3 regions of the Solibacillus sp. FSL H8-0538 genome follow, and region 2 is predicted to be linked to each of the others. Evidence: riboswitches for the same ligand, from Rfam matches in the RefSeq annotation. Region 2 holds a riboswitch; each other region holds the start of a gene.
What was found. Region 2 has a riboswitch for thiamine pyrophosphate ahead of MHH87_RS07030 (ABC transporter substrate-binding protein). Riboswitches for the same ligand answer to the same signal wherever they lie in the genome.
Positions count from the first base shown of each region.

Region 1 (10,292 bases), 1.2 Mb from region 2:
GACTTGCAGAGGAGTATCAGCCTTTCACTGCGCCTTCTGATAGCAAAAAGAACGAATACTATTTTGAGGAAACGATCTATCAAACAAAAATATGGTCTAAACCAAGAAAAGTAATGATCCAATCCCTTCGTCCGGCGCGTTACCTGCTCTTTACCCATACGTTTTTTGTGACTAATTTAGTAGAGGCTTGCACTCCGGAGGCAATTATTCGTACGTACTAAAAAAAGAGGTACAATGGAGAACTATATCAAAGAAGCAAAAAATGGTTTTGGGTTAGATAAAATTACTAGCCATTCTTTCCAAGTAAACAGGGCTAAGGCAATGCTGAGTCTCCTTGCTTATAATTTCACTAATTGGTTATGTACCATGTATTTTCCAAAATGACAAAAGCAGATGTAAATTCAGACCATTCGTACACGCCTTGTGAAAGTCGCTAGTAAATTAGTGAAGTCAGGACGATCTCTTTACTTCAAGTTATCTTCCTGTCTCTAAAGGTGATGTAAACTGTGTGGTTTTGCTTTTTTACAGTGGTCGTCTAAAGAAGGTGAAAGAAGTGAAGGCCTCTGACGGATGTAACCGATTTACGCTAAGGCATAGTCAGTCAATAGTTCAGTGCGCTCAAAAGCTTCGTTATGTTTTAAATTTTCTTTTAATTGATCCGATATTTATGCTGATTGAGATAAATCTATTATTGTGGTACATATACCTATACCGTATGATTAATTTAAAAGAAAAGTGGGGGTGTTTGTAATGAAAAAATCCAAAAGTATTGCTTTTAAACTATCTTCTTTAATCATAGGATTGTTTTTAGTGTTATTTATTACCTATACTTTTTTCACGAGTTTCATTCTTTATAATCAGAGTGTAGATGATTCGGAAAACGCAACACTTCTAAATGCTCAATTTTCTGCTGCGAAGATGAGCAAACGTTTTAAGGAAGCAAATGACACATTACAGACAACTAAGCATATAATTGAAACGATGCAAAACGATAGGAAACTCTCTGCTGAAGAAGTTTTGCATATACTTGAAACTAATTTAGCGAAGAATGATGATTTGCTTGCTGTAGCAGCTGTTTTAGAAAAGGATACTGCAACAGTTGAGCCAACTATTGATGCAAATTTAATAGATGCGAATAATCGCTTTGTACCTTATTTAGTAAAAGAGAATAATCAAATATTAACAACTCCTTTAGAAGAAGGATTTGAAGAATCGGAAAGTGCGGAATGGTACTCAGTGCCAAAGAATGAGGAGCGATCGGTACTAACGGAGCCTTATGATTATGAGGTAAATGGTAAAATGATTTCCATGACAACAATCTCAGTACCGCTAGTAAATTCTTCAGGAACATTCTTTGGGGTGTTAACGGCTGATTTATCCATCGATTTTTTAAAGGGTTTGGTTGATTCCATTAAACCGGATGGCGGATATGCAGGAATAATAACTGACAAAGGCATATTAACAGCTAATAGCATTAACGAGAAGTTAGATGGAACAAATATGCAGGATGCCATTGATTGGACAGGCGTTAAAAATGCAATGGAAAATGGAAAGCCAGATAGTATTTATGTGGATTCTAAGCAACTAGGAGAAAACTCATTTAATGCTTTTGCCCCTATGATTCTAGACGGAATTGACGATACTTGGTCGGTTCAATTAGTACTACCAAAATCCAAAATTCTAGAAACCTATAATCAGGTTCTTGTATTCACGGTGGTAGCAGCCATTGTCATGGTCCTTTTAATGGCGACTGTCAGTGCAAGGTTTATATTTAAACAATTAAAGCCATTGAAGCTTTTGGGAGAATCAATTGAAACAGCAGCAGAGGGAGATCTAACTAAAAAAATAGATAAAAAATATATTAAATCAGATGAAATTGGCGCAGTTGCATTAGCTTATAATAATATGCTAGACAAAACGAATCATGCCATACAGACTGTGTTGAATTCTGCGACAATGCTCAATCAATCATCCAATCACATTCATGCAGCTTTTAACGAAATCGTAGCTTCTAGCCAAGAAGTTTCCGTAGCAATCAATGAAATTGCACAAGGTGCTTCGAAGCAATCCGAAGATACGGAAGTAACAAATTATCGCATGATCGATTTATCTGATCAAATCGATGCCATTACAATGCTATCGAATCAAATGGACGAATTGTCAAACAAAACAAGAGCCACTACAGACAAAGGGATGAAAGAAGTCGAAAGTTTGCGGGAACGTAATGCAGAAACGAATGAAATGAATGGAAGAATACAACAGCAAATTGAATCACTAGCCTCCAACATTGCAAACATCCATCAAGTTATTGCATCCATTCAAGGTATTACGGAGCAAACAAATCTGCTTGCACTAAATGCAAGTATTGAAGCTGCTCGCGCTGGAGAGCATGGTAAAGGCTTTGCCGTGGTAGCAGAGGAAGTTAGAAAACTGGCGGAACAGTCAAGAAAAGAAACCGAAGTCATTAAGACAACCGTGGAAAGTATTTTAGAGGACTCCAAACAAACAGTCTCAGTAATTTCCTCCAATGTCGGCTTAATGCAAGCTCAAAATGAATCAGTTCAAAGTACGGAATCGGCATTTAAAGATAATAGTGAGCTTTCTAGTTCTATTGCAACGGCAATTAATGAACTACTCTCTGAACTCTCTAATATGTTGAATCATAAAAATCAAGCAATGATGGCTATCCAAAGTATCTCAGCTATTTCAGAAGAAACAGCTGCTTCAGCGGAAGAGGTAAGTGCGTCAGCCGTTGATCAACAAGCAGAGCTAGAGAAAGTAGCAGATTCCATCAATAATATGAATCAAATTGCACATGAGTTACAAGCGGTTGTCAATCGATTCAAACTCACTTAATCAATTAGGTACTCATGTAGAAGCAAAAAGCAAGGCTGCCACCTAAAGTCAGGGACACTTGACTTTGGGTGGCAGTCTTTTTCGTTCATTTTAATTAGGAACAGAGAGGATAAGCGCTGCACTGGTAGGACGCCGCCCCGCTCAGGTAAGTGGCCGCAGCGCTCCGGTAGTACATCACTATGCTCTGCCGAACCCTCCCACATTCATTAGGATTGACCAACCCACTGGACAGTTCTACTATAAAAGCAGAACGAAAGGGGGACAACCACATGATGTATCTCGGCATGATTTTCTTTCAAATTGTTGCCCCGATTTTAGTGTTGCTGCTGGGCGCTGTTTTGCAGAAGAAGTTTCGCTTTAATTTGAAGGCCTTGTCGTAGCTGATTACGTATTGCTTTATGCCAGCTGCTGTTTTTGTGAATTTATATGAAACGAGTGTGGAGCTGTCGGTGCTTGGGCAGGTGTCGGTGTTTATCACATTATTTATCGGCAGTCAGATGGTGCTTAGTCACTTTTTAGCAAAGGGGCTCGGTCTTGCCAAAACGGAATCGGCGGTGTTTAAAAATAGTGTAGTGCTCATTAACTCGGGCAACTACGGTATTCCGGTGGCGCAAATGATTTTCGTGACGCAGCCGATAGGGGTAGCAATTCAGTTGATCCTTGTGATTTTTCAAAATATGACGACGTATACATATGGGCTATATAATTTGATTTCCTCGACGAAATCAGGGCTTGCCATTGTGAAGGATTTCTTAAAAATGCCGATTATTCATGCACTAATTATTGGTGTCGGCATGAAATTCTTAGATATTGGCATTCCGCAGTTTATTCGTATTCCGATTGATCATGTGGCAGATGGCTTCATCGCTGTGGCACTGATTACACTTGGGGCACAGCTTTCTCAGCTAGAAATCAAGTCGATGTTCAATAAGACAGTCTTTGTGAGTTGCTTTACGCAACTCATTATTGGGCCAACTGTGGCGTTACTCATTATTTTCGTACTTGGCTTAGATGGTGTGGTGGCGCAATCGCTCTTTATCGCCAGTGCTTTTCCAACCATACTCAATAGCTCGAGTCTTGCGTTAGAATATGACGTGGAATCAGCAACCGCTGCGCAAACGGTGTTACTCTCAACTATTGTTAGCTGTATAACAGTGACGGTTGTCATTTATATAGCAGAAATACTTTTTGCGTAAAAATGAAAATGAATCTTCCATCTATTAGTAATATCTGCTAAACTAACATCAAACTAAATAGCCTTAACTAGGGGAGTCTGATGAGTCAGGCTGAGAGAGAAACGCATAGAGGTTTCTTGACCCTTTGGACCTGATCTGGCTCATACCAGCGTGGGAAAGTTAACGATTATCGCCATACGTGAAATGTGCGATAAATGAAACCCTTACAACACAGCCGGATCCAATATTTCTTGGATTCGGCTTTTCTTATTTAGCAATAGTATCTGTTGGGGTGAGCTGGATTCGGTCCTATTTCAAAAATCTTTTACTAGGGGAGAATTCGTTTATGACAACAGTTAGCGAAAAAAACATTTCCATCATGTCCAACTTTGAGGGAAGTAAAAAAGTGTACTTGGAAGGATCACGACCAGATATTTTAGTGCCGATGCGTGAAATTACACTCAGTCCAACAACAGGTAGCTTTGGTGAAGAGGACAATGCACCAGTGCGTGTTTATGATACGAGTGGTCCGTATACAGATCCTACCTATAATATTGACATTACAAAGGGTTTGCCTGCTTTACGCAGTGCGTGGATAATAGAACGTGGCGATGTCGAGGAATACGAGGGTCGTACGATTAAGCCAGAGGATAATGGCTACCGCAATGCTGATGATCCACGTATGAAAGAAAATGTTTTTCCTGAACTTTCCCGAAAGCCTCTACGTGCAAAAAAGGGCCGTAATGTGACACAGCTACACTACGCAAGAAAGGGCATTATTACACCCGAAATGGAGTTTGTAGCAATTCGTGAAAATATGGACCCTGAATTTGTCCGTGCTGAAATTGCCGCAGGTCGTGCGATTATGCCGTCGAATATTAACCATCCAGAGGCAGAACCAATGATTATTGGGCGTAACTTCCACGTGAAAATCAACGCGAATATTGGTAATTCAGCCGTATCCTCTTCCATTGCAGAGGAAGTGGAAAAAATGACATGGGCAACGCGCTGGGGTGCGGACAATATTATGGATTTATCTACGGGTAAGCATATTCATACAACGCGAGAATGGATCATTCGCAATGCGGCTGTGCCAGTAGGAACGGTACCAATTTATCAAGCGCTTGAAAAAGTGAATGGCATCGCGGAGGATTTAACGTGGGAGGTCTATCGTGATACGTTAATCGAGCAAGCAGAGCAAGGGGTCGATTACTTTACGATTCATGCAGGCGTATTGCTGCGTTATGTGCCACTGACAGCCAATCGTGTGACGGGCATCGTGTCTCGTGGCGGTTCTATACTGGCGCAGTGGTGCTTATATCATCATGAGGAAAACTTCCTATACACGCATTTTGAAGAAATCTGTGAAATTATGAAAACGTATGATGTGGCCTTTTCATTAGGGGATGGCTTACGTCCTGGCTCAATTGCAGATGCCAATGACGAGGCACAGTTTGCAGAGCTTGAAACACTGGGAGAGCTAACGCAAATTGCATGGCAGCATGATGTACAGGTTATGGTGGAAGGGCCAGGTCACGTGCCGATGCATCTTATTAAGGAAAATATGGACAAGCAATTGGAAGTATGTAAGGAAGCTCCGTTTTATACATTGGGGCCATTAACAACAGATATTGCGCCAGGTTATGACCATATTACATCAGCTATTGGTGCAGCCATGATTGGTTGGTTCGGTACGGCCATGCTGTGCTATGTAACACCGAAAGAACATCTAGGTTTACCAAATCGTGAAGATGTGCGTGTTGGGGTGATTACGTATAAAATTGCAGCACATGCGGCAGATTTGGCAAAAGGTCATCCAGGAGCCCAAGTGCGTGATGATGCATTATCAAAGGCACGCTTTGAATTCCGTTGGCGCGATCAATTCAACTTATCGCTAGACCCAGAGCGAGCAGTGGAATATCACGATGAAACATTGCCTGCAGAGGGTGCAAAAACAGCACATTTCTGTTCAATGTGTGGGCCAAAGTTTTGCAGTATGAAAATTTCGCAGGATATTCGTAATTTTGCAAAGGACAAGGATTTAAATACGACAGAGGCTATTCATCAAGGGATGCAGGAAAAAGCAGCGGAATTTAAAAAAGCAGGTAGTCAACTGTATCAGTAAGAGAGAATTGTTCAATTCGTCAATAGTTTTCTGCAGTACCCTATAATGTGAAAAGCAGTCCTCTGTAAACGTCTAGTTACAGGGAACTGCTTTCTTTGTTATTAAACTTTAAATTTATTAATTTCCTGTTGGACATGTACGGCGCCTTCACTTAATGATTTCGCAACGGCACTAATTTCATGGATTGTGGCTGTTTGTTCTTCAACAGCAGCTGCAATCATTTCAGATTGTTCGGCCGCATTACTTGCCACAGAGGACATTTCATTGACGGATGCAGCAACCTCTTCAGTACTCGCAGAAACTTGTTGTGTAGAAGCCGAAACATCTTCGATTTGAGACGTCATGTCTTCAATTGCACCCTGTTTGAGAAAATCTTTAACGATATTAATCAAGATAAAATCTAATTAATTTTCTTATGTAACTAAAGCATGCTTTAGTTTTATAGTGTTATTTTACTAAATCTATAATTTGATCTCTAATCTTTTCCCAAATACCCATTTGTATTGATACGTCTTTAATCTGTTTGACTATCATTGGCAATCATCTCATGGTGAGAAAATTCTGCAGTTGCGATGTCTGTTAGGAGTCCGACAACTTTGTCAGGAATGGAGTAGCGCTGGTTTATATATCGGAGAGTTTCGGCGATTTCGCCGTCAGTACCGTATTGTCGACTAGGAATTTAGCTAGTTTGAGGTTACAGGTGCTTACTTTTACGGGGTATTGTAGCTTTTTTTTCGTATATCCACATTTAAAAGAACTCCTTTTCCAAAACTGTGAATCAGGCAAAAAGCCCTTATTTTAGTTATTGACCTTCTGAAAAGCGTTATGCTAGAATCATATCTGCAAATGATTCTCGTTATCAAGAAAAGATAATGAAAATGTGCTAATAAGTGCTGTCTCGATGAAAAATAACAGAATTATTGAATTGAGTAATCCATAATGGTTGCGCATTTTGTCCATTATTTCTTCCAACGATATTCTAAATATTTTTCTTCGAGCTAGAGTGTGCATTATCCATGACAAAAAAGTATAACTTCAGACAGATCTAATATGGATTAGGTTACCGTAGATTTCAGGTGCATCATCTTCAAGATGGGGTTGCTGAACCCTAGAAGATTTGTCAGATATAAAAACTGTTTGAGCTAACAAGATCTTCACACAGATGCAGGAGAAAGTAATTATTGAAAGGGTGTAAATGATGAGAAATATCGAAAAATATAGAAATACATTTATCAATGTGCTGGACTTAGAGGAAGATGATGTATGTGAAAATTTAGCACTTGGAGTAACAAGAGAATGGGATTCAATTGGACATATGACACTCATTTCTGAGATTGAGGATGTTTTTGATGTCTCATTAGATTCTGAATGGATTACAGAGTTCGATTCTTACCTATCAGGAATGGAGCTATTGAAACGGTTGGGAGTAGACTTTATTAATGAATAGTTTCAAAAAATTTGAGGAGTTTTGGAACCGCACTGCTGTATATGCTGAACGAGAATATTCTTACTCTGAAATGATAGAAATTGCTGACGCTATCTGTGGTAAAGTAGGTGAAAGAACGCTCGTTTTTTGTTTATGTTCAAATAATAAAGAGTCTTTATTTGGCTACGTAGGTTTTATTAGAGGTGGTGTTGTACCTGTACTTTTGGATGCATCCATCCATATTGATCGGTTGCGCAGACTCATTAACCTTTATAAGCCTACATACATTTGGGCGAGTAGTGAAAATCAAGACCTATTAAAAGTAATGGATAGTTCATTTGCGTTTGGAGATTACACATTATATAAGTGTCCGACATTTTTCCAACATGATCTTGATGAACATCTTGCGCTTCTTTTAACAACCTCGGGAAGTACTGGGAGCCCAAAATTTGTTCGCTTAAGTTATGAAAATATTTTCAAAAATGCTGAATCCATAGCGAAGTACCTAGACATCAATGCAGACGATAAACCTATAACAACACTTCCAATGAACTACTCCTATGGTCTTTCTATCATCAATAGTCATTTCATATGCGGGGCGACGATAATTGTAACGGATGCATCTATCATGAAAAAAGAGTTTTGGGACTTATGTAGAGAGCAACGGGTAACAACTTTTGGAGGAGTTCCTTTCATATATGAGATGCTTAATAGGCTGAAGTTTGAAGAGTTTAATCTTCCAAGTTTAAAAAAACTAACTCAAGCAGGTGGGAAATTAAGCTCAATGTTATCGTACAAATTTGCTAAAGTATGTAATCAGAAAGGAATTCATTTTTTTAGCATGTACGGTCAAACTGAAGCAACAGCGCGGATGACCTATTTACCATGTGAAAAAAATCTTGATAAAGTCGGAAGTATTGGTATCGCCATTCCAGATGGAGAACTGATTCTGCAAGATGATAATGGCAACAAAATTACAGCGCCTAATATTATCGGCGAATTGATATACAAAGGAGCAAATGTTTCTTTGGGGTATGCTGAGTCGTTATTCGATCTTTCGAAAAAAGATGAGAACAACGGTATTTTGCGCACAGGTGATTTGGCTTACTTTGATCAGGATGGGTATTATTTTATATCTGGCCGAATCAAAAGAATGATTAAAGTCTATGGAAACCGTATCAGCCTAGATGAAGTTGAAGGACTTTTAAATGAGCATGGTCATGATTGTATCTGCGCTGGGACGGATGATCAAATGTATATTTACACGTTAAAAGAAGATCGTGTTCAAATTAAAAAAATAATTAAGGAAAAATTAAACTTAAAGGGCTTTGAAATTATAAGAATTGAGGAAATCCCACGTAATCATTTTGGAAAAATCCTCTATTCTGAGTTACCTAAATATGGATAATTTATAATCACCTGAACCCGTAACAGGAAATGTGATACACGTGACAAAACCTTAAATACTGAGATCTGAAACTGAGTGTGCACCTTCTAGGTGAAACATTGAAATAACGTGAAACCTACATTAGTACATGGTTTATTAGTTCTTAAGCGTTTCGTCGACACATTTCAGGGTTTCATGCAACTTGGACAACTTTAGGGGTATTTTTTGCCTCGTTTTATGAAAAATCTTAAGTTTATTTTTTATCAGGTGATTGGATGAGTTTTATATCAATTGAGTTTCTTCTATTTCTCGCAATAATCGTTTTTACGTATTATTTAATCCCACATCGATTGAGATGGATTCTTTTATTAGTAGCAAGTTACGTTTTTTACGCTATCTTGAGTATCCAATTTATACCGTTACTACTTGCAAGCACAGCTTTTACTTATTTTACTGGAATTATAATTGAAAAACAGGAGACAAGAAAACAGAAGAAAAAAGTCATGCTAGTTGGTATTTCCGTATTATTATTTTTTCTCGGTTGGTTTAAATATTTTAATTTTGTAAATGACTCACTTCGAGCGATTGCAAAATACATGAATTGGAATTTTACCGTACCATACCAAGAAATTGTCCTGCCATTAGCCATTTCTTTTTATACATTTCAGGCAGTAAGTTATCTTGTGGATATCTACTATGGAAAGCAAAAGGCAGAAAGACATTACGGTTATTTTTCGATATTTTTTGCATTTTTTCCACAGTTGGTTGCTGGGCCGATTGAACGTGCTAAGAAATTACTTCCGCAATTTAAAGTTGAACAGAATTTTAATTATGAAAATTTAACCTATGGGATGAAGCGAATCGCATGGGGTTTTTTTAAGAAGACATTAATTGCAGATCGACTAGCTCCAATTGTATCAAGTGTTTTCGATAGTCCTAACCCGACTGGTTCACAAATCGTACTAGCTACTATTCTATTCTCGATACAATTGTTCGCTGATTTTTCAGCATGCAGTGACATTGCCATCGGTTGTGCAAGAATGCTGGGGATAAATTTGACAGAAAACTTTAAGCAACCGCACTTTGCTGTTTCGATATCGGATTTTTGGAGTAGATGGCATATAACGCTCTCTACATGGCTCAGGGACTATATCTTTGTCCCGTTATGTAAGGGGAAAAAGAAGAGAAGTGAAATTTATTTAGCAATTGTGATTACTTTTTTAGTAAGCGGCATTTGGCACGGAGCCGCTTGGACTTTTGTTTTATGGGGTCTAATTCATGGGTTTTATCGCGTGTTTGGAGATTATACAAAACATTTTCGTG
Region 1 covers NZ_JBBOPI010000001.1:286,543-296,834, forward strand. The annotation lists partial or broken gene MHH87_RS01315 (transposase) at 1-483, shown strand, start outside; gene MHH87_RS01320 (methyl-accepting chemotaxis protein) at 751-2,856, shown strand; partial or broken gene MHH87_RS01325 (AEC family transporter) at 3,126-4,052, shown strand; TPP riboswitch at 4,112-4,226, shown strand; gene thiC (phosphomethylpyrimidine synthase ThiC) at 4,378-6,156, shown strand; gene MHH87_RS01335 (hypothetical protein) at 6,258-6,500, opposite strand; partial or broken gene MHH87_RS01340 (manganese catalase family protein) at 6,692-6,904, opposite strand; gene MHH87_RS01345 (acyl carrier protein) at 7,352-7,603, shown strand; gene MHH87_RS01350 (AMP-binding protein) at 7,596-8,990, shown strand; gene MHH87_RS01355 (MBOAT family O-acyltransferase) at 9,245-10,292, shown strand, end outside.
Region 1: linked by a shared signal. The riboswitch ahead of thiC (phosphomethylpyrimidine synthase ThiC) and the one ahead of MHH87_RS07030 (ABC transporter substrate-binding protein) in region 2 are both predicted to bind thiamine pyrophosphate.

Region 2 (10,292 bases):
TTATTTACCAACTTACATTAGAACTGCTCCATTCATTTGTAAAAGTATACAATTTAATATTTTCATTTTCAGGCAAGATGGCTTCAGTTGAAAATATTAGTAATTGGTTTAATACAATACCAAAGAAAACAAAGAGTACTAAAACGATTTCCGCAATTGAGTCATTAACAATCAATAATATCTCATTTCGGTATAATGCAGGTGAAAAATTTATATTAAGAAATTTTTCTTTAGATATACCAATTGGAAAGAAAATAGCTATAGTTGGCCCTAGTGGTAGTGGGAAGTCAACTATTGGAAGTTTAATTGAAAATTTATATGAAGTTGAGGAGGGGAGTATAAAGTCAAATAATATTAATATTACTGATATTTCAAAAGATATTTGGAAATCAAAAGTAAATATTGTTTTTCAAGATCCATACATATTTCCAGGTACTATAAGGGATAACTTATTACTGGGGTACAATCAAATTACTGATGCTCAAATAATAAGTTTAGCCAAAGCAATGTGTATTGATGATATGATTCAAAAATTGCCAGATAAGTATGATAGTTCTCTAGGGGAGCGTGGAATAACGATTTCAGGCGGTGAAAAACAAAGGTTAGCATTAGTTCGTGCTTTAATTAGAGATCCAGAGGTATTAATTTTAGATGAGTCTACATCGGCATTAGATGTAAACACGGAAAAAATAATTCAAAAAAATCTTGCCATAATTAGAGAAAATAAAACGACAATTATTATTGCTCATCGACTTTCTACTATTAAAGATTCAGACATAATCTTTGTTATCGATAGGGGGACAATTGTAGAACAAGGTTGTCATTCTGAATTATTACAAAATAAATCATTGTATTATGAATTAGTGATGAATGAGATAAAAGATACTAATCAGTAAAAAAATTATAGGGTTGCTGTTTAAATTACATATGCGCTAAATAGCCTAATGTTCCATGATTTAGAATGTTGTTGAACCAATTAATATAGTCATCCAATTCAAGAGTGAGCTTTTCATGAGAAGTGAGGTGTGCTCAGTTGAAGAATTCTGTTTTAAATTAGGGATTATTTCGAAGTACATTAGAATTGTAGTGAAATTATAAAATAGCTATCTAGAAGTGTGCTGAGAGTTATCAACCAATCACTTGGAATGTCAACACTAAACTGGACAGCTTTTATAAGGACTGCTGCTTAAACTCAACTGGCGTTAGATAGCCCAGTGTTTGATGAATTCGAATGTTATTGAACCAGTTCACATAATCCCAAAGTTCAAGATCCAGCTGTTCTAGGGAAAGGAAAGTGCGTTGGTACACAAATTCGATTTTAAAACTCTTAAATGTGGCTTCTGCTCATGTCTATCATAGGGACATCCCTTTGCACTTAGGGAACGTTGAATGCCGAATGCCTCGGTTACTTCTGCCATTAATTGATTATCAAATTCGGAACCACGATCTGTGTGAAATAATTGTACGTTGGTTAAGTTACCTTTAATACTGCTCAATGCTTTATAAACAAGCGCTGCGTCTTTGTTTGGCCCAGAACTTGCTCCAACTAGTTCTCGGTTGAAAAGATCCATAAATAAGCATACATAGTGCCATTTTTTTCCGACACGGACGTATGTTAAATCACTGACTAAAACAGATAATTCTTTTTCTTGTTGAAATTCACGGTTTAAAACATTGGCGACAATGGCTTCATTACTACGTTTTTTCTGAGGTTTGTAGTAGGCCACTGTGTAATTAGATGAAATTCATAGTTGTTTCATAATGCGACTGATACGACGTCTTGAAATGAATTTTTCTTGTTTCGCCAGCTCTTCTTTTATTTTACGCTTACCGTAATGATCACGACTTTGTTTGAAAATGACATAAATCGCCTGCTGTAACTCAGCTTCTTCTGCTTATCTTGCATCATCTTCACACTTTTTGACTTGATAATAATAGGAACTTCGAGGAATTTGTAGGACATCGCACATTGTGACTGTCGCTTTGCTTTCATCAAAGAAAAGATTTGCTGATACCGAGTATTTGTGAGTATTGGTACGAATCACATCTACTTTCGTCCCGAGACCTACGCTGCTTGCTTTAAAATGTCATTCTCCATGCGTAAACGTTGAACTTCTTTACGGAGTTGCAGTAATTCTTTTTCTTCTTTCGTTCGATTATCTTCCACAGTAAATGAGCCTGTATTTTGATGATTTTTAATCCAGCGATCTAACGCAGAAGGTGTAATTTCGTATTCTCTAGATATGTCTGCACGAGACTTACTTTTTTCATAAAGCTTGACCATTTGTAACTTAAATTCAGCTGTATAGGTTTTACGTTCTCTTCTCATTTTGACATTCTCCTTTGGGTAGTCTTTTTAGTGTACTAGCCCTTATAAGAACTGTTTAACAAAGTGTAGCCTATCCATTAGCCACAGGTAACTACATTCAAAACCACCACAACATCATCTTAATGGGCGCTTCAGGCAATGGAAAAACGTATATCGCGAATGCGTTAGGTGTATATGCCTATCGTCAATTTTACAAAGTAAAATACATTCGCCTACCAGAATTATTAGATGAACTAGCCGTAGCAAAATACGAAGCAGACGGCAGCTACCGAAAAATCATCCAAAATTATAAGAAAATCGATTTATTAATTCTCGACGAATGGCTTCTTACAGACCTTTCAGAAGAAAACGTATTAAGTGTTTTTGAAATCGTAGAAGCCCGCTTAAAACGAGCATCAACTATTTTCTGTTCTCAATTTGCGCCAGAATGCTGGCATGCCAAACTTGGCCAAGCCCAAATAGCCGATGCCATTCTAGACCGCATTGTCCATGACTCCTACCATATTTTAATTGATGGACAAGTATCAATGCGTGAGCGCCACGGCCTAACACCGATTAAACGCTAGAAGCTAATTAGCCTTAAATAAGAAAAGGAAAACGATCGCCTGAATAATCAACGATTGTTTTCCTTTCTCTTTCACTATAAGTGGCTCAATTGTCCGCAACAGGTGGCTCAAACATCCGCACTCGGTGGTATAATGTTCCGCACTGCTGGCTTAAACGCTCCGCAATACTCAAACAATACTTACGAGGGTTATTTTTCTGGAGTGAAGGTTAAGAAGAATTTGCTTTATCTACTCAGTAGAAAAGCATATTTTTTCACTTATCATAGCCCCTGACACAAACGAATCGCCAAATAAACTTATAAGATAGTGAATATCAGAGAAATCGTGATATGGAAAGTAAATATCTTATTGAAAGGAAAAGTAGATACATTATTATTTTTCTTCAATATCTCTGAAAGTCTAGGACAGGTTTTATTACTCTCTCTTAATTTTTGATATAGCTCCATTAAATAGAAAAGAATGATTTAGTATTATAAAATACGTGATAATAAACTTCATCAATTGAAAGCTTTTTTATTTCGGATATCGTTTTAATAGACTCTTTTATCATGGAGGGATGAGTCATCTTTTCGGTAAAAGGCCCTTCAAACGGCCATGGACCATCTGTTTCGACCATGATTTGCTGAAGTGGATAGGATTGAACGAGCTGTTGAATTTCCTCCTCATACAAAACATCGGGCGTGACAGAAATGTAGTACCCGTTTACAGCCATTCGCAGGATCGTTTTGGAATCACCTTTGAACCAATGAAAATGGGCTTTTGGAACGGAGTATCTCTCCAAAAGGTCACAAACGATGGGTGCATCTTCATAAACAGCATGAAGGACGATAGGTTTTTCTAATTCCTTACTTAGTTTAATAAATGCTTCTAATAGTTCAATGTACTGGCTACGTTGAAAAGTCGTTAGTTTTTGTTCTTTTCTTAAATAATACGGAAGCCCTACTTCACCAACTGCAACCATGTCATTTTGATTGCTCTTTATCCAACTGAAAAGTTCATCCACTTGCTTCTCCGTAGGGGGCGTTTGCTCAGGATGATAGCCGAAAGCGGGCTTAACCTTTGAGTATACTTTGGCAAGATCCTTATTTTTTTTACTTGAGTCTAAATCAAAAGAAACAGATATTAGTGCTTCTAAAGATGAGTCCCTTTCAATGATATCCTTTATTTCTTGATCGTTATAATGATCTAAGTGAATATGTGCATCAATCATTTTTAGCAACTTAATCACTCTCCTGTTTTTTTGAGAGAATAGTAAATTTTCCTTTTCCATTCTAAGAACTCGTCTTCTAGAAATAGACTTTCCTCTCTTGGACGTGGAAAAGAAACGTGAAATTCTGCTGCCACTTGAGAAGGTTTATTGGATAAAACAATAATTCGGTCGGATAGAAATAATGCTTCTTCAATATTATGTGTCACAAAAAGGATGGTTCTTCGATGTTCTTCCCAAATCGATAAAAGCCATTTTTGCATATCAAGCCGTGTTAATTCATCTAAGGCGGAAAAAGGTTCGTCCAAGCAAATGATGGATTGTGGACTTAATAATGCTCGAATAAAGGAAGCCCTTTGTTTCATACCACCTGATAATTCATGAGGATACGCATTTTCATAACCCGTTAATCCAGCGATATCGATCATTTCTAATGCTGCTTCTTTTTCTTTTTTTCCTTGCAGTTCTTGCCCTAGCAATACATTTTCAAGAATCGTTCTCCAAGGAAGGAGAGAAGGGGTTTGTGGCATATAGCTAATAAACCCCCGTTTTCCGTTAATGACTTGATGATCTAAGTGGATGGTTCCTTTATCTGGTGAGAGGATTCCTCCGATAAGACTAAAAATAGTACTTTTCCCACTACCTGATGGCCCAAGAATCGAAACAAACTCATTCTTTTCAACTGTGAATGCGAGATTTTTGATAACTTCATTCTTGTCAAATTGCTTAGAAATATTTGAAACCGTAAGATGACTCACTTCAATTTCGCCCCTTTCAACTGCCACCGAACGAACCTTCGCTCAATAAGAACGATTATAGAAAAAAATAATAAACTTAATGTCACAATAGCAAATATGGCCACAAATACTCTATCTGTTCGAAAGGATGAGGAGGCGAGGGTCATATAAACACCGATACCATTCTTCGCTCCAAGCCATTCAGAAATAACTGCCCCCATGACACTGTAGGTAGCGGATATCTTCAAACCTGAAAATAGTGAAGGAAGGGCATAGGGAAGCTCCAACTTCCAAAATAATTGCTTATTCGACGCACCTGCCATAATCATGTAATGCTTTAATTCATTGGAAGTTTGCTTAAATCCATCTAATGCGGCAACAGTGATTGGAAAAAAGCAAACGAGCGTGATGACGATCATTTTTGGTAATAATCCAAAGCCAAACCAAATCACCAAAAGAGGAGCCAAGACAATAATTGGAATGTTTTGTGATATGATTAACAACGGATAAATCGATTCCCGAATGAAAGGGAGCAAGTGCAATAAAATAGCTGTAAGTAAACCGATAAGTAAACCTAGTGCAAATCCGAGTAAGGATAGTTTGACGGTTGATAATAAATGTGGGTAAAAGTTGGACCAACCATCGAAACCTTCATAAAATATTTTTGTCGGAGAGGGTAAAAGCCAATTAGGAATACTAAATTTAATCACAATCGTTTCCCATACAATGAATAAAAGGAGGAGAACCAGTAATGGTCTCCACCCTTTCGATACGATCTTCATCATTATCTATATTTCTCCGTAAGCTGATCCATTAAGATGCCTGATGGCTGGTACAATACTTTTATTTGGGAGATAACGTTACGGCTTCCCATCTCAATCATACGATCGTTCATTTTCGTGATAACCTGAAGTAATTGCTGTAAATCGCCTTCCATTGTTGTTTCGAGAGGATGTACCTCAAATTTTACCCCGGACTCTTGTATCACTCGGATTGCTTCATCTACATACGGAATTACACTTTCGCCATTTTTTGTTTTTGGTATGATTTGAATACTGATCAGTGAATTTGTCATTTCATATCCCCTTATTGTGGTAAAAATTCATTTGTAAATGCTTTTTTGGCATCAAGCTCTTTCTCAAGCAGCCCATTGTCAAACATCCACGAAGCATAATTTTCCCATACTATTTGTTTTTGCTCGCCCCATCTTGGTGCATCATCTTGATATTTAGAGGCTAGCCATTCTTGACTTTTTTTAACAAGCTTTGGATCCAATTCAGGCACTTCTTTAATTAAAATGTCGGCAGCATCGGATGGATGTTTAATAGCAAACTCATACCCTTTGGAAACAGCTTTTACAAAAGCTTTTACTGTATCTGGGTTTTCTTTAATCATGTTTTCATTAGTTGCGAGAACTGGCGTGTAATAATCAAGTTTATCAGAGTAGTCTGTTAAATATACCATATTGAGCTTTTCTCCACGCAGCTCTGCCTCTACACCAGTCCAGCCATAATAAATCCATGCGAAATCGATGTCTCGTTTCACAGCTGTAAAGAAATCAGTATCTCCCATATTAACAAACGAGACTTTATTTACATCAGCATTTTCTTTTTGCATCAAGGAAGAAATAACAGATTTTTCAACTGGTGAGCCCCAGCCCCCATATGTTTTACCTACAAAGTCTTTTGGTGTAACAATGTTCTTCGCAACTGGTGAGGCAAAACCAGATGTATTATGTTGAATGATGGCTGCTATGGAAACAAGAGGAACGTCTTGTATGCGTGCTTGTGTGATTGATTCTTGATAGCTAACGCCAAACTCTGATTTGCCTGAAGCCACAAGCTGGTCTGCTCCAGCATCACCTGGCATAATGATGTTCACATCTAATCCTTCGTCTTTAAAATAGCCTTTTTCTTTGGCTACATATAAACCGGTATGATTCGTATTTGGTGTCCAATCAAGTACGACAGATACCTTTTTAAGAGAGTGTGTGTCTTTCTTTTTCGTTTCTGATTCTGATTTCGGATTGCTACAACCTGCAATTATAAATAATGAACATAATACGATTAACCACTTTTTCATTTCTATTCCTCCTATTTACATAATAAAAAAGCACCCTAGGAGAGAACCTAGGGCACATATAAGCAAACAAAATTAATTGTTCAAGAATATGTTCCCTCCGCTGGTATCAACCAGATCAGGTTCTAAGAGTCAACATCTTAAGGATGTAATCTCAACCGGCAACACCGGTCCCCCTACAATTCTAGCTATTAAATTATATTCCAAACTCATTATAACAGAATCCTTTATTTTGACTAGTGAAAAATATGGGAATTTGGTAGGAGCGGGTGAAAAGAAGAAATGATTATTTTAGAAGGTAAAGCATGGGCAAGTCATTATAGATTAAAGTGAGATTTGATAATAGATAATTAAAGAGAAAATAATTAATCACTAGTATTGAATAAATAGTGTCATAGAAACTTTCTAGTTACGGATATTTAAACGGTTAGTTTAAGATTTTAAGGAATCTTAATATTGTTAAAAAATAGTAAAAAAACCTCATTTTGATTAGTCGCGCTGAACCTTACCATAAATAGGTGCGGTTTTTGACTCATATTCCCCACACTAATAGCTTGTGTCTTTTCTATTACAAGTTGTTCCATTGCATATGCGTGAAACCACCGTTCACTATTGTGAAGGAAGTTTATATTCTTGTATGACTCCCACTGGAAATATATTCGTTTCCTTTTCTGATGAAAAATTTTAAAAAGGCAATTGTAAAATAAATTTAATAGACTGATAAAACAAAGCGAAAACTCCTAACGTGATTGTATATACAACAATCACGTTAGGAGTTTTTGCTTTTCTTTTAGTCGGAAGTAGTTAATATTTAATAACTAATCATATTAAATGCCATTTTTGTAATATTTTTATATTATTTTACAGTTACTTTCATCTTATTTCACATCTGTTTTGTATTATTGGGAGTGAAAGGAGATTGCAAACATTGAAAAAACTATTCGTATTAGGACTAATATTGTTAAGTATCATCTCAGTAGATTTAATAGACAACAAGCACAAAATAAATGCTGAGGCAGCTGAATCTAGTTTAGAAAAAGATGTACCAAATAAAACAAATTGCGCATTTTGCAATATGGTTGTGTACCAAAAAAAAGATAAAATGGGTGTTTTTTCAGCGCAGGCAATTAAAAAGAACGGAAAGGTTGTTTATTACGATGACATCGGTTGTCTTTTATACGATGAAGTAAAACATAAAACAAAAAATAAAAAGTATGTTCGTGATTACAAAACATTAAAGTGGGTTCAAGCTGAAAAGGCCACTTATGTTAAAACATCGCTAGCTTCACCAATGGACGATGGTTATATATATTTTGCTAAAGCAGCAGATGCGAAGAATTATATTGCCAAACATTCAGGTACAGAAATTGTCCGGTTTCAAACTGTTCAAAATGAGAGTGTTCAGAAATATCAATAAGTATATTTAAAAACACAATAAATTCAGAAAGGAAAATAAAGAATATGAAAAAATATATAGGGTTTGTATTGTTTATATGTGTAATTTTAGTAGCATTTTTAAATGGTAATCAAAATTCAAGTGTATTTGCAGCAACTACAGATGTGCAAGCTATTAAAAATGGAGAAGTAGTTTATTATAAGGATGTATTTTCATTGTTATATGATGAATTAAATGAAGGGGTTACACTCACAAAAAAAGTTCGGGATTATAGTACAAAAAAATGGGTTGCGTTAGATTCAGTAACGATTGTTAAAATTAATGCTTCAAAAAATATTTATTTCTCAGAAGCAGCAGCTGCAGATAAATATATTAAAGCTTATAAAACGAAAAAAAACGTTACATTAAAAAAGGTTAAATTAAATACAATTAAAACTAGTGCCCAGGCAAAATATAATAAGGAAGCACCAAGTATTGTATTAACAGCGGGTACAACAAAGCCAACGAATAAAGATGTCACAGTGAATGTAGCTGTTACAGATAATAAGAAAGTGACCTTAAAAAAATGGGCAATTGGTACTAAACCAACAATTAAGTTTTCATCTGCAGACACAACATTCACAAATAATTCATTTACAGTAAGTGAAAATGGAACATATACAGTTTATGCTTTAGACGATAATGGCAACAAAAGTACAAAGTTAATAAAAATCTCTAATATTGATAAAATAAACCCAACTATTTCATTAAGTCCAAGTACAACGGATGCTTCAAATGAAAATGTAGTAGTAACTGCTTCAAATGAAAATGTGAAGGTAGTATCAAAAAAATGGGCAAGTGATAACCAAACAGCTATGTATTTCATAAAGAATGGTACAACATTTACGGGCAATACGTTCGAAGTTTCAACTAATGGAACATACACAGTATACGCCGAAGACGATGCTGGAAATACGAGCATTCAAACAATCACAATTTCAAATATCGATAAAACTGCACCAGCAAAAACCCTTTCAATACCTGAAAGTGATGCAACAGCAGTCAGTAAAAAAATACAAGTTTCAACTAATGATGATAATGGGATTCAAGATCAAAAATGGGCATATGGAAATAAAGGTGTAGAATACTTCGTTGATAAAGGTTCTAGAATAGCACCATTACAAAATGCGAATCAAAAAGATAAAATTATCACACTAAAAAATGGTGTTTATACCGTAAGCCCGAAATATAAAAAAGCGCACCTTTTCGGTACGCACGACGAATGGCCATCTATCTGAAATTTTTTCGGATAGATGGCTATTTAGCACATGTGGCTTGGATATTTTTTGACCAAGGCATGTAGTTAATTAAAATTTGGGGTTGCTGATGGATCGGTAAATTCGGCAGCTCTGTCATTAACGTTACTAGGTATTGATAGAAGTCGATACCATTTGCTTTTGCTGTTTCAGCCAAACTTAAGCAGATCGCATTCGCTTTAGCACCAGCTTCACTAACAGAGAAAAGCCAGTTCTTTCGGCCGATCACATTAGGGCGAATCGCATTTTCAGCTGGATTATTATCGATTTCAATGCGACCATCGAGCAGAAAAGCTTTTAACCCATGTACACGATTTAATGTATATTCGGCAGCTTTTGCCAAGGCATTTTTTCCGAAGAAAGGGGATTCATCTACCCATTTTAGAAACTTTTCTACAATCGGTTTCGAATGTTTTTGCCGTGCTTTTCGTCGTTTACCTGGTGAAAGATGCTTAAATTGACGTTCTAAGTGATACAGTTGGTCACAGTAATCCACACCAATTTGACCGTTTCTGCTATCAGCTTTCAGCCAATAACGTCGTACATGCGCCCAACAGTTGGCGAACGTGACATCAGGTAGATTGCCGTATGCAGAATATCCATCACAAATCACGGTTCCTTTAAAGCCAGCTGTAAAGTTTTCTAATACAGAACGACTTCTCGATAAAGCACTTTGGAAAAGA
Region 2 covers NZ_JBBOPI010000001.1:1,498,556-1,508,847, forward strand. The annotation lists gene MHH87_RS06995 (ABC transporter ATP-binding protein) at 1-896, shown strand, start outside; partial or broken gene MHH87_RS18870 (IS3 family transposase) at 922-1,011, opposite strand; partial or broken gene MHH87_RS07000 (IS3 family transposase) at 1,171-2,329, opposite strand; partial or broken gene MHH87_RS07005 (ATP-binding protein) at 2,407-2,895, shown strand; gene MHH87_RS07010 (TatD family hydrolase) at 3,341-4,165, opposite strand; gene MHH87_RS07015 (ABC transporter ATP-binding protein) at 4,120-4,860, opposite strand; gene MHH87_RS07020 (ABC transporter permease) at 4,857-5,624, opposite strand; gene MHH87_RS07025 (thiamine-binding protein) at 5,624-5,914, opposite strand; gene MHH87_RS07030 (ABC transporter substrate-binding protein) at 5,926-6,921, opposite strand; TPP riboswitch at 6,997-7,106, opposite strand; gene MHH87_RS07035 (nitrous oxide reductase accessory protein NosL) at 7,847-8,335, shown strand; gene MHH87_RS07040 (hypothetical protein) at 8,380-9,591, shown strand; gene tnpC (IS66 family transposase) at 9,611-10,292, opposite strand, start outside.

Region 3 (10,292 bases), 1.7 Mb from region 2:
AAAGCAATGCCGCTCTACTTTAACAAGTTTATTACAGGTAGCGCAGGAAATTGAAGAATCCAAAGCAAAGCTCTCAAAGGTTGAGCATGTTTATGATTTAGTACGTGGTCAAAATGAACATAAAATTTCATTTGAACGCTTTGCTCAAATTGGCTATTTGGAAAAAGTAACGCAAGCAGCGAATGAGCGTTTACGTATATTATCAGACGGACAATATTATTTACAATGTACAGGGCGAAAAGAAGGGAATGCACAAAGTGGTTTAAGTATTGATGTGTTTGACAGCAATACAGGTCAAACACGCGATGTCAAAACACTATCAGGCGGAGAAAAATTTAATGCTTCACTTTCATTAGCCCTCGGAATGGCGGATGTTATTCAAGGGGTGCAAGGGAGCGTGCATATTGACACAATGTTTATTGATGAAGGCTTCGGTACATTAGATGAAGAATCATTGCGTAAAGCAATAGATATTTTAATTGATCTTCAGCAAACAGGTCGATTAATTGGAGTTATTTCGCACGTTGCAGAACTAAAAGCCGCAATGCCAGCAATCCTTCATGTTGAAAAGCTGAAAGAAGGCTACAGCCGTACTTCCATTGTGATTAAATAAAAAAGAGGTAGCTTGTTCGCACGTTGCGAAGGGCTACCTCTTTCTAATTATTTTTTGCGAGTTGTTGTAGTAGAGTTAGACAGGGCTGATTTATTAATGACAATTTTTTTAATGATTGGATAAACAATCGGGGCAACTTTTACGGCCGTTTTAAAAATTTTTCCAATATTCATAGTGCTTGCACTCCTTTAGATAATGGTTTAATTAGTTTAATATACCCTAATTTTTAGTGTCTATGAACATTAGCGCAATACTTTAACACCTTGGATGACATTCCAAATAACAATGAAGAATGAGGCTAATGCATATAAGCCCATCAGTAGGAACATAGACGTAAAAACTGTGTCACCCCAATTTGGTTCATTGCCACTAAGGATGACTGTAAATAAGAAAAAGGCAGCAATAATTATACCAATAACAAATGGGATTACATGTGATAATAACGCACGTTTTGCATGATAACGAACCTCTTCATCCTGAGAAATTAGAAAGACGATAATCGGTAATAAAAATGGCGCAAAAAAGATGCTAAAATAATTAAGTGCGCTCAAGCCTTTCGTATTGTCCATAAAAATCAGCTCCTTTGTAAATTATACGAATAGGGCAAACAAAAAGATTCGTAATGAAAACAAAAAAATCTGTTGTTGAATTATAGTGCTGCGTTCAGTACAATGAGTATGTTCTAGCAATTTAAGATGTATGCCCACAAGGGGGGCCGATTTGTCGGCTGAGATTGTACACGTATGTACTGACCCTTCGAACCTGTAAGTTAACACTTGCGCAGGGATGTGGATAGAAACCGACTTCTAACCGACGTCAGGCTCTGTCCTGATGTCGGTTTTTTTTATTGTCTAGCCATTCGAGTCACACCATCTAGGTTGAGGCTGACACGATGTCAGTACTATCGATAATGTCGTATGGACGCTGAGTTATTGCTCATACATGCGCGAATGTGCTTTTCTAATTGTCGTCAGGCTTTGCAGTTTCTATTCCTTCTCAAATCCTACATCGGAAAAAAGAGAGGAGATTTGTTATGAACAACAAACGTTTATTAATGCTCGTAGAAATCGCGATTTTCGCAGCAATCGGCATTATTTTAGACCAATTAACATTTACGCTTTGGGCACAGGGCGGATCCATTAGCTTAGTCATGGTGCCAATTATATTAATGTCCATTCGCTGGGGACTATCAGCAGGACTCGCAACGGGCTTACTCATTGGCGTACTTCAAATGATGTTCGGTGCGTACATTTTACACTGGGCGCAGGCACTACTAGATTACGGCATTGCTTTTACTGTCGTTGGTTTAGCTGGAATTGTACGCCAACCATTATTAACGGCTGCAGCAAGGGCAGATAAAACAAAAATTGCTGTTTTTATCGTGATCGGAACGGTTTTAGGTGGTTTTTTACGTTACGTTGCGCATACATTAGCAGGCGTTATCTTTTTTGCGGAATATGCAGGAGACCAAAATGTATGGGCGTATTCGATAATTTATAATGGAACGTATATGCTTCCGGCGACAATATTAACAGCTATTGTTGCAGTATTATTATTTACTTCTGCACCAAAGCTTCTACAAGCAAAATGATAAAAAGTGTAGTTCGTTTTTTATAGCGAACTACACTTTACTTGGTAGATAAGAAAGTATAACTTTCATATCTACATAAGAAAGGACAGCATCTCGCCCTATTTTGGGCGAGATGTGTTTTTCTAATTTTTGCCGCTTGTGAGGTAGCCATAGATAAGCTAAGAACATACATTGTAATTAAGCATTTATTGAATTGATATGTAAGGTTATTCCCGTATAATGTATGATAAAAAGAGCTTCAACGATGTTTGACTTAACGAGATTTTGCGTTACTACAACAGATTTTAATTATGTTATAGTAAAGGGTAGACATTGTTACAGGAAGGACGTTTAACATGATTGTAAAAACTCAAGAAGAAATAGAAGCATTTAAAAAAATCGGCCGTATTTGTGCGGAAATTCGTGAAGCGATGAAGGCTGCGACAAAACCGGGCGTAACAACACTGGAATTAGATGAAATTGCAGGCCGTATGTTTGCGGAGGCTGGTGCGATTTCAGGTCCTAAAGGCGAATATGATTTTCCGGGCTACACTTGTATTAGTGTAAACCACGAAGTAGCGCATGGTATTCCGGGTTCTAAAGTTATCAAAGAAGGCGATATTGTTAATATTGATGTATCAGGCTCTTTAGATGGCTACTTTGCAGATACAGGGATTTCATTCGTTATTGGTGAAGGCTATGAGGATAAAGAAAAGCTTTGTGCGGTAGCAAAATCAGCATTAGATCGTGCGATAACGAAAATAAAAGCCGGTTCAAAATTAAACCAAATTGGTAAAGCAGTTGAACGTGAAGCACGTGATCACGGCTTAACAGTCATTATGAACTTAACTGGTCATGGTCTGGGTCGCTCACTTCATGAATCACCTGATCACATCTTAAACTATTATGATGCTTGGGATACGACGATTATGAAGGAAGGTATGGTGTTAGCAGTAGAGCCATTCATTTCAGCAAAAGCAGAGCATATCGTTGAATCAGGTGATGGCTGGACATTCGTTACACCAGATCAATCATTAGTTGCACAAATTGAACATTCAATTATTGTAACAAAGGATAAACCGATAATTTTAACTTTATTGGATGAAAAAGTATAACTTTCCCATCCACATAAGTAAGGACATCAACTCGCCCTATTTTGAGCGAGTTGTGTCTTTCTAATCAGAAGACTAAAAAAATCGTAGACGCCATTTAGGCGCTACGATTTTTTTAGTGTTTAAGAATGTTTTGCTTTATTTCAGGGCGAGATGTGTCTTTTTCATAAAAATAATGCCGACAATCATCACTCCGCATAAAAAGAACGCGGCAGTTGAAACGAGTAGCTCTTCAAAACCATAAGCAATAATAATGCCAATATAACTCCAAATAAAGACAAGTGGACTAATAATATCGAAATGATGATAGCGTAAATGAAGTGCAAATGCGGTACCAATTGTCATAATAATTACTGCCCATAAGGCGTTGCTGAAGCCGAAGTCTGGCCATTCGAAAAAGACATGAATATAACGAATAAAGACTAAAAATAACATTAAGGACCAGCTTAAAAGTGCAGCAATTGGCATACGTAAGTGAATACCTTCTCTGTTAAGAGGATACGTCATATAAAGTCCGAACATAGAGAGGAGTTGTAGTGCCAAGAATGTAATCGAGGCGATATAGAGCTCACTATGCCATGTAAATAAAGTGGCAACTTGTAAAACACTAATACAAACAAATAAAGCCGTTTGCAGTGTAGATACACGTAAAGGCGTATGTCGGTTTTTATAGTAGTTTATCATCCAAACGAATAAACTAACGAATATTACGATCCATAGCATATACACATAACTAGCAGGTAAGAATAAAATCGGTAAACGATTTAAAATTTCAATCGTTGCTTGTCCGTTTAATTCAAACCAATATGCGCAAGTCGTAAATGTTGCTATTACAATAAGAGACGTAAAAAGCAAAACGATGCGATCCATAACGTCCTCTCCTTTCAATAAAATTATATACATTCCTATAGTTTTCAACAACAAATACCATTTACACCTATTTTACAGTAAAATGGAAGTATCTTAACAAGGAGGAATGATATACATGAAAAAAATCAAAGATCTCGACTTATCGCTTGAACTAGACAAAAAAATGTATAAGAAAAAATTAAAAGTTCTTCAGTATGAAATGTTAAACGCTCAGCAGTTTTTATTCAATAATAAAATTGGTTTAATTATATTATTTGAAGGTATGGATGCAGCTGGTAAGGGTGGCGCGATTAAACGCCTAACAGAACGCATTGACCCGCGTGGACTCATTGTACATCCAATTTCAGCACCACAAGCACATGAATTTCGTTATAACTATATGCATCGTTTCTGGCGCAAGCTTCCACAGCATGGACAAATTTCTATCTTTGACCGGTCGTGGTATGGTCGCGTCCTAGTGGAACGTATTGAAGGTTTCGCGACAGAAACAGAATGGAAGCGTGCTTATAATGAAATTAATAATTTCGAGCAACTATTAACAGATGGGGACTATATTATCATCAAGTTTTGGATTCATATTGATGCTGACGAACAATTACAACGCTTTAATGCCCGAGCACAGGATCCATACAAGGCGTGGAAGCTGACAGAGGAAGATTGGCGTAACCGTGAAAAATTTGATTTATATAGTGAAGCCGCTGACGAAATGTTTGCAAAAACGGACTCTGAGCAGGCGCCTTGGTTTTTAATTCCAGGTAATGATAAGCAATATGCACGTATACAAGTATTAAAAGATACAATCGCACATATTGAAAAGGAAGCTGCTCGCCGTGGCTTACATATAACGAATGTATTCGACGAGGCACATAAAGAGGCCTCAGAAGCACTAGCGGAATTAGAAGCGCTAGAAGTACCAGAAGAGACAATTGAAAGAGAAGAAGATAAAAAAGAAAAGAAAAATAATGCGAAAAAGAAAAGTAAATAGCTTCACAAAATGCTATTGAAATTACAATGTTCACTAACTATGTCAATGGATTCAACATGAGTGCATAGATTTTCGTACATATGCACAACGTTTCTCGCATAGGATAAATCGTCGACTCACAATGAACGTGAACGAAACTGCTTTATCCTTCGTAGAAATGATAGGAGCAAAAAAATTAGGAATTAATGGGGGAAGCACAGCAGAAGCCTTTACCGAAGGATTAGCGATGGCGTAACTAGGAAAAGCTATTACGGAACATCCCCATTGGGAGAAAGGAATTGTATTGTGCGAAAAGATGTTAAGGAATTTATGGGGCTTATTTCAGAAAAAGGGTGATCGCGTGATTAGACTATTCGGTGACCAATGTACATTACGCACATTTATAGAATCCGATGCGAGACAATTAGCGGAGTTACTAGCGAACAATAAATATTCTTGGTCGACGTATGAGCCGCTGCACCGAGATGAGTACTACACAGAAGAAGCGCAATATAAAAAGATTTTAGAGAGCCTGCAACTGTTGCATGCAAATCGGGAGTTTTCTTTCGGCATTTATGAGATGAATTCACAGCAATTAATCGGCCATATTTCGCTATATGCCATTAAGCGCTTGCCGTATTCAAGTGCGTTCATTGGCTATTCCGTTGATAAAAGCTTTGTGGGACGGGGTATCGCTACTGAGGCAGTCAAGCTCGTGCTTGAATTTGCATTTCAAACGATTAATATTCACCGTATCGAGGCATATGTTTCACCGAAAAACGAGGGTTCTGTTCGCGTTCTTGAAAAATCAGGACTTGTACGCGAAGGCTTACTAAGAGAGCTGCTATTTATTAACGGTGAATGGGTAGACCATTATATGTATGCCATTTTACAGAACGATTTTAAAAAGATTAGCTACCAGCGCTAATCTTTTTTTTTTGTAAGGCGTTATTAAACGCTGTGGTTCGAATTCGCTCTTTGTGCCGTGGAGAGTTGTAGTATGTTTTCGCTAGGAATGTTTAATTCCATAAAAAACAATGTTATTTTATTTAGCCATTCGTAAAAAAAGCGAATTGGCATGTAACCAATTCGCTGTACAATTATTTACTAATAACAGTATTACCGTCCGTTACTAAATCGAGTCTACCTGTACTTGGGTCAATAACGAGTCCGTGTACTGGTATTCCTTTAGGCATTAACGGATGACTACGCACTAAATCCACACTTTTCATTACGCTTGTTGTCACGTCGCCAAAACCACGTAGCCATTCTTTTAAATCAACTCGAGAATAACTAATGATATCAATGATTTCCTGTTTAACGCCGCGTTCTACCATATGGCCAAGCATTTGATCAGGGTCAATTGCACTCATCCCGCAATCATAATGCCCTACAATGTAAATCTCGTCCGCTTTTAACTCATACACTGCTACAAGTAAACTACGCATAATACCACCAAATGGATGATTGACAATCGCACCGGCACTTTTGACGATCTTCACGTCACCATTACGTAAGTTCATTGCTTTTGGTAATAACTCCACTAGGCGCGTATCCATACATGATAAAATAACAATACGCTTATCTGGATATTTGGTCGTTATAAAAGGCTCGTATTTTTTATCTGTTACAAACGAGTCGTTGAAGCTTAAAATTTCTTTTAATGAAGACATAACTATGATACCCCTTTCCTTACAAAATCTATTTTAAATTAAATTTTTAAGAATTCAAATAATAAAAACATATTTCAGGGTAAACAACTTATAAATAGTGAAAACCGTAAACAAAAAGCAGGGAATAAAAAAACAGCCGCTACAAGAGCGACTGTTAAATACATTAATGATGGTTTTTAGCTAATTCACCAGGTGCAAAGTTACCAGTTTTTGCATCAATGTGAACTGATTCTTCAGATTTTAAACCTACACGTAGGAAATGGATAAAGAACCAAAGGCAGATTAAAAGAACTACTGAATAACCTAAAACAGTTGTAAAGTACTCAATACTAAATGGATGATGATGATTCATAATTGCAGGGCTCCCTTCAGAATATAAGAATATAAAAGTTCGTTACAACCAATTATACATTATGTAATTACTTAATTGGTAGGAGAAATTAATGAAATCTCATAGAATTTCTGTAAAGTATGGCGACATTTTGAAGAAACTATAAATTAAAATAGAGATTTCTACTTTGCAATACATGATCTACCTTACTATTCTTCATATAGTATCGATATGCGTCCTAGTCCTCTGTAAGTTGTTTGCAAGTACCTCTATCAGCTTCGATTGACACAGACTTTACGACTAATTCAGCGAAAAATAATAGTTTCCCATCAAAATTAGACTCCATTTGAATCAATACTCCAATTTGTGAACGGGGAATTTTTATAATATTGATACAATATAATCAAAAGTGTTGAAATTGGAAAGAAAAAACATTAATTCGTCGAAAAATAAATTAATAGCTATTATACTAGTATGTATAAATGTTAATAAATATTAAAATAAACCGAAGTAAAAAGAGACTGAGTATTTGGAGGTACAATAAATGGATATTTCTTCGTTAGTTGGTATAATTCTAGCGTTTATTGCGTTAATAGTAGGTATGTATTTTAAAGGGGTAACGCCAGAGGTTTTAATAAATCCAGCAGCAATTTTAATCATTATCGTCGGTACGATTGCGGCAGTAACAATTGCATTCCCGATGAGTGAATTAAAACGTGTTCCAAAGCTATTTAAAAATCTATTTAAAGAAACAAAGCTTGCTAATGACATTGAACTCATTAAAATGTTTTCTCAATGGGCAGATTTAGCTCGTCGCGAAGGGTTACTAGCCTTAGAAAGTAAAGCTTCAGATATTGAAGACCCTTTCTTAAAAAATGGCTTGACACTAGCAATTGATGGTCAAAATGCGGACTATATTCGCGATGTATTAACAGAAGAAGTAGAAGCGATGGAAGATCGACATGCAAGTGGTTCGTTAATTTTTACACAAGCAGGTACATATGCTCCAACACTTGGGGTACTTGGTGCAGTAGTAGGGCTTATTGCGGCTTTAAAAGATATGAATGATATTGATAAGCTAGGGCATGCGATTTCAGCAGCTTTCGTAGCCACACTTCTAGGGATATTCACAGGTTACGTATTATGGCATCCATTCGCAAATAAATTAAAACGTAAATCCGCAGTTGAAGTAAAGCAAAAGCGAATGATGATTGAGGGGATTTTATCCGTTCTAGAAGGGGAGGCTCCTCGTGTAATCGAACAAAAGCTTGCTTCATATTTACCAATGGAAGAACGTAAGCAAATTACGGAAAGCGGGGCGGGTGGCCTTGGCAAAGAGGCATAAGAAACATAAAAAACATGAAGAGCATGTAGATGAATCCTGGCTAGTACCCTATGCCGATATTTTAACGCTTTTACTTGCTTTATTTATCGTATTATTTGCATCAAGTACAGTTGATGAAGCTAAAATGGAGCAAATGTCCGCTGTATTTAACCAAGTATTTAGTGGTGGCACAGGTATGCTTGAGAATACAGCAGTTATCCAAACATCAGATGCAAATGGTGGGACAGCAAGCTCTGCTGCGATCCGCTACGCACAAGACCAGCAAGAACTGCAACAAATTCAAGGTCGCGTAGATGAATTTATTGCGGTGAATGAATTAGAAAATCAGTTTGAAACGCAAATGACAGATGAGGGTTTACTCATTACAATTCGTGATAGCGTGTTATTTGACCCAGGACAAGCGGTTATCAAACAGGAATATTTATCAATTGCTAACGAGTTGTCGAAAATTCTAATTTTTGATCCAGCACGAAATGTAGTTGTAACAGGACATACAGATAATGTACCAATGAACAGTGCTGAATTTAGCTCGAACTGGGATTTATCTGTAATGCGTGCAGTAAACTTCTTGAAAATTATGGTACAAGCTAATTCAGAGCTAGAATCTAAATACTTTAGCGTTAAAGGCTTTGGCGAATTTAGTCCAATCGAATCCAATGACACTGCAGAAGGTCGTGCAAAAAACCGTCGTGTAGAAGTATTAGTACAACCACGTATCGCGGAAGATGGCACGATGATTGTAGATTAATTAGAAAATCCCACAAGTAGAATACTTACTTGTGGGATTTTCTTTTGACAGTTGACGAACAAAAGTTTATAATTCAAACAAAAGTTTATGTTTATTCAGTCGTGGTCCAACCCTAGACTGAATAAGTATAAAGCCCCTAGCGGATGTCACAGATTTTGAAAGCGGTTGATTTAGGAGGTTAGCCTAAGTTCGAAGCATCCATTCGACTACGGTTAACTGACCTGCATCGTGTAGGCCTAAGTACAATTCAAAATCTTGGCGCATTGTTTATCTGCGTGAAAGCGAAGTGCCAATGAAGCGTCAGCGACATTTACGCTGAGGTGTAATTGATTTATGCGAGGTGAGATAATTGAATGAAAAAGAACAGCTTGTTTACCAATTAATTAAACAAAATCCATATTTATCTCAGTTGGAAATGGCAGAGCAGCTCGGAATGTCTAGACCTGCTCTAGCAAATACGATTTCGGCATTAATAAAGAAGGGCGAGATTATTGGTCGCGCCTATGTATTACCCCAAAAAAATCGCATCGTTGCAATTGGTGGAGCAAATGTCGATCGGAAATTTCATATTGAGGGGCATGTCCAGTTAGGTACATCAAACCCGTCAAATGTAAGCGAAAGCGTTGGCGGAGTTGCCCGTAATATTGCAGAAAATTTAGGACGCCTCGGCAATCAAGTGAAGCTACTAACAACAATTGGTGCGGATAATGACGGTCAATTAGTCGAGCAGGCAAGTCACGCGTATATTAATTTAGATTTGGTAGAAAGACTACCTCAACAGTCTACAGGGTCCTACACAGCGGTGTTAGATGATCATGGGGAGCTTGTAGTCGCTATGGCGAACATGTCGATTTACGATGAACTTAAGCCAAATGTCTTAATAAAGCATGAAGCGGCCTTGCAAAATGCCAGCTGTATTATTATCGATTTAAATTGTCCAGCTGAAACAGTGATGTATATGAAGAACTTTGCGAAGTTACGTCAAATTCCATTGGTCATTGTGCCAGTATCATCACCAAAAATGAGTCGTATGCCAAATGATTTACTCGGTGTAGAATACTTTATT
Region 3 covers NZ_JBBOPI010000001.1:3,221,177-3,231,468, reverse strand. The annotation lists gene MHH87_RS15585 (SMC family ATPase) at 1-613, shown strand, start outside; gene MHH87_RS15580 (hypothetical protein) at 661-786, opposite strand; gene MHH87_RS15575 (DUF4870 domain-containing protein) at 856-1,182, opposite strand; TPP riboswitch at 1,312-1,417, shown strand; gene thiT (energy-coupled thiamine transporter ThiT) at 1,647-2,204, shown strand; gene map (type I methionyl aminopeptidase) at 2,540-3,298, shown strand; gene MHH87_RS15560 (hypothetical protein) at 3,434-4,165, opposite strand; gene MHH87_RS15555 (polyphosphate kinase 2 family protein) at 4,281-5,150, shown strand; gene MHH87_RS15550 (GNAT family N-acetyltransferase) at 5,446-6,057, shown strand; gene MHH87_RS15545 (beta-class carbonic anhydrase) at 6,230-6,802, opposite strand; gene MHH87_RS15540 (hypothetical protein) at 6,966-7,154, opposite strand; gene motA (flagellar motor stator protein MotA) at 7,678-8,478, shown strand; gene motB (flagellar motor protein MotB) at 8,462-9,226, shown strand; gene MHH87_RS15525 (carbohydrate kinase) at 9,576-10,292, shown strand, end outside.
Region 3: linked by a shared signal. The riboswitch ahead of thiT (energy-coupled thiamine transporter ThiT) and the one ahead of MHH87_RS07030 (ABC transporter substrate-binding protein) in region 2 are both predicted to bind thiamine pyrophosphate.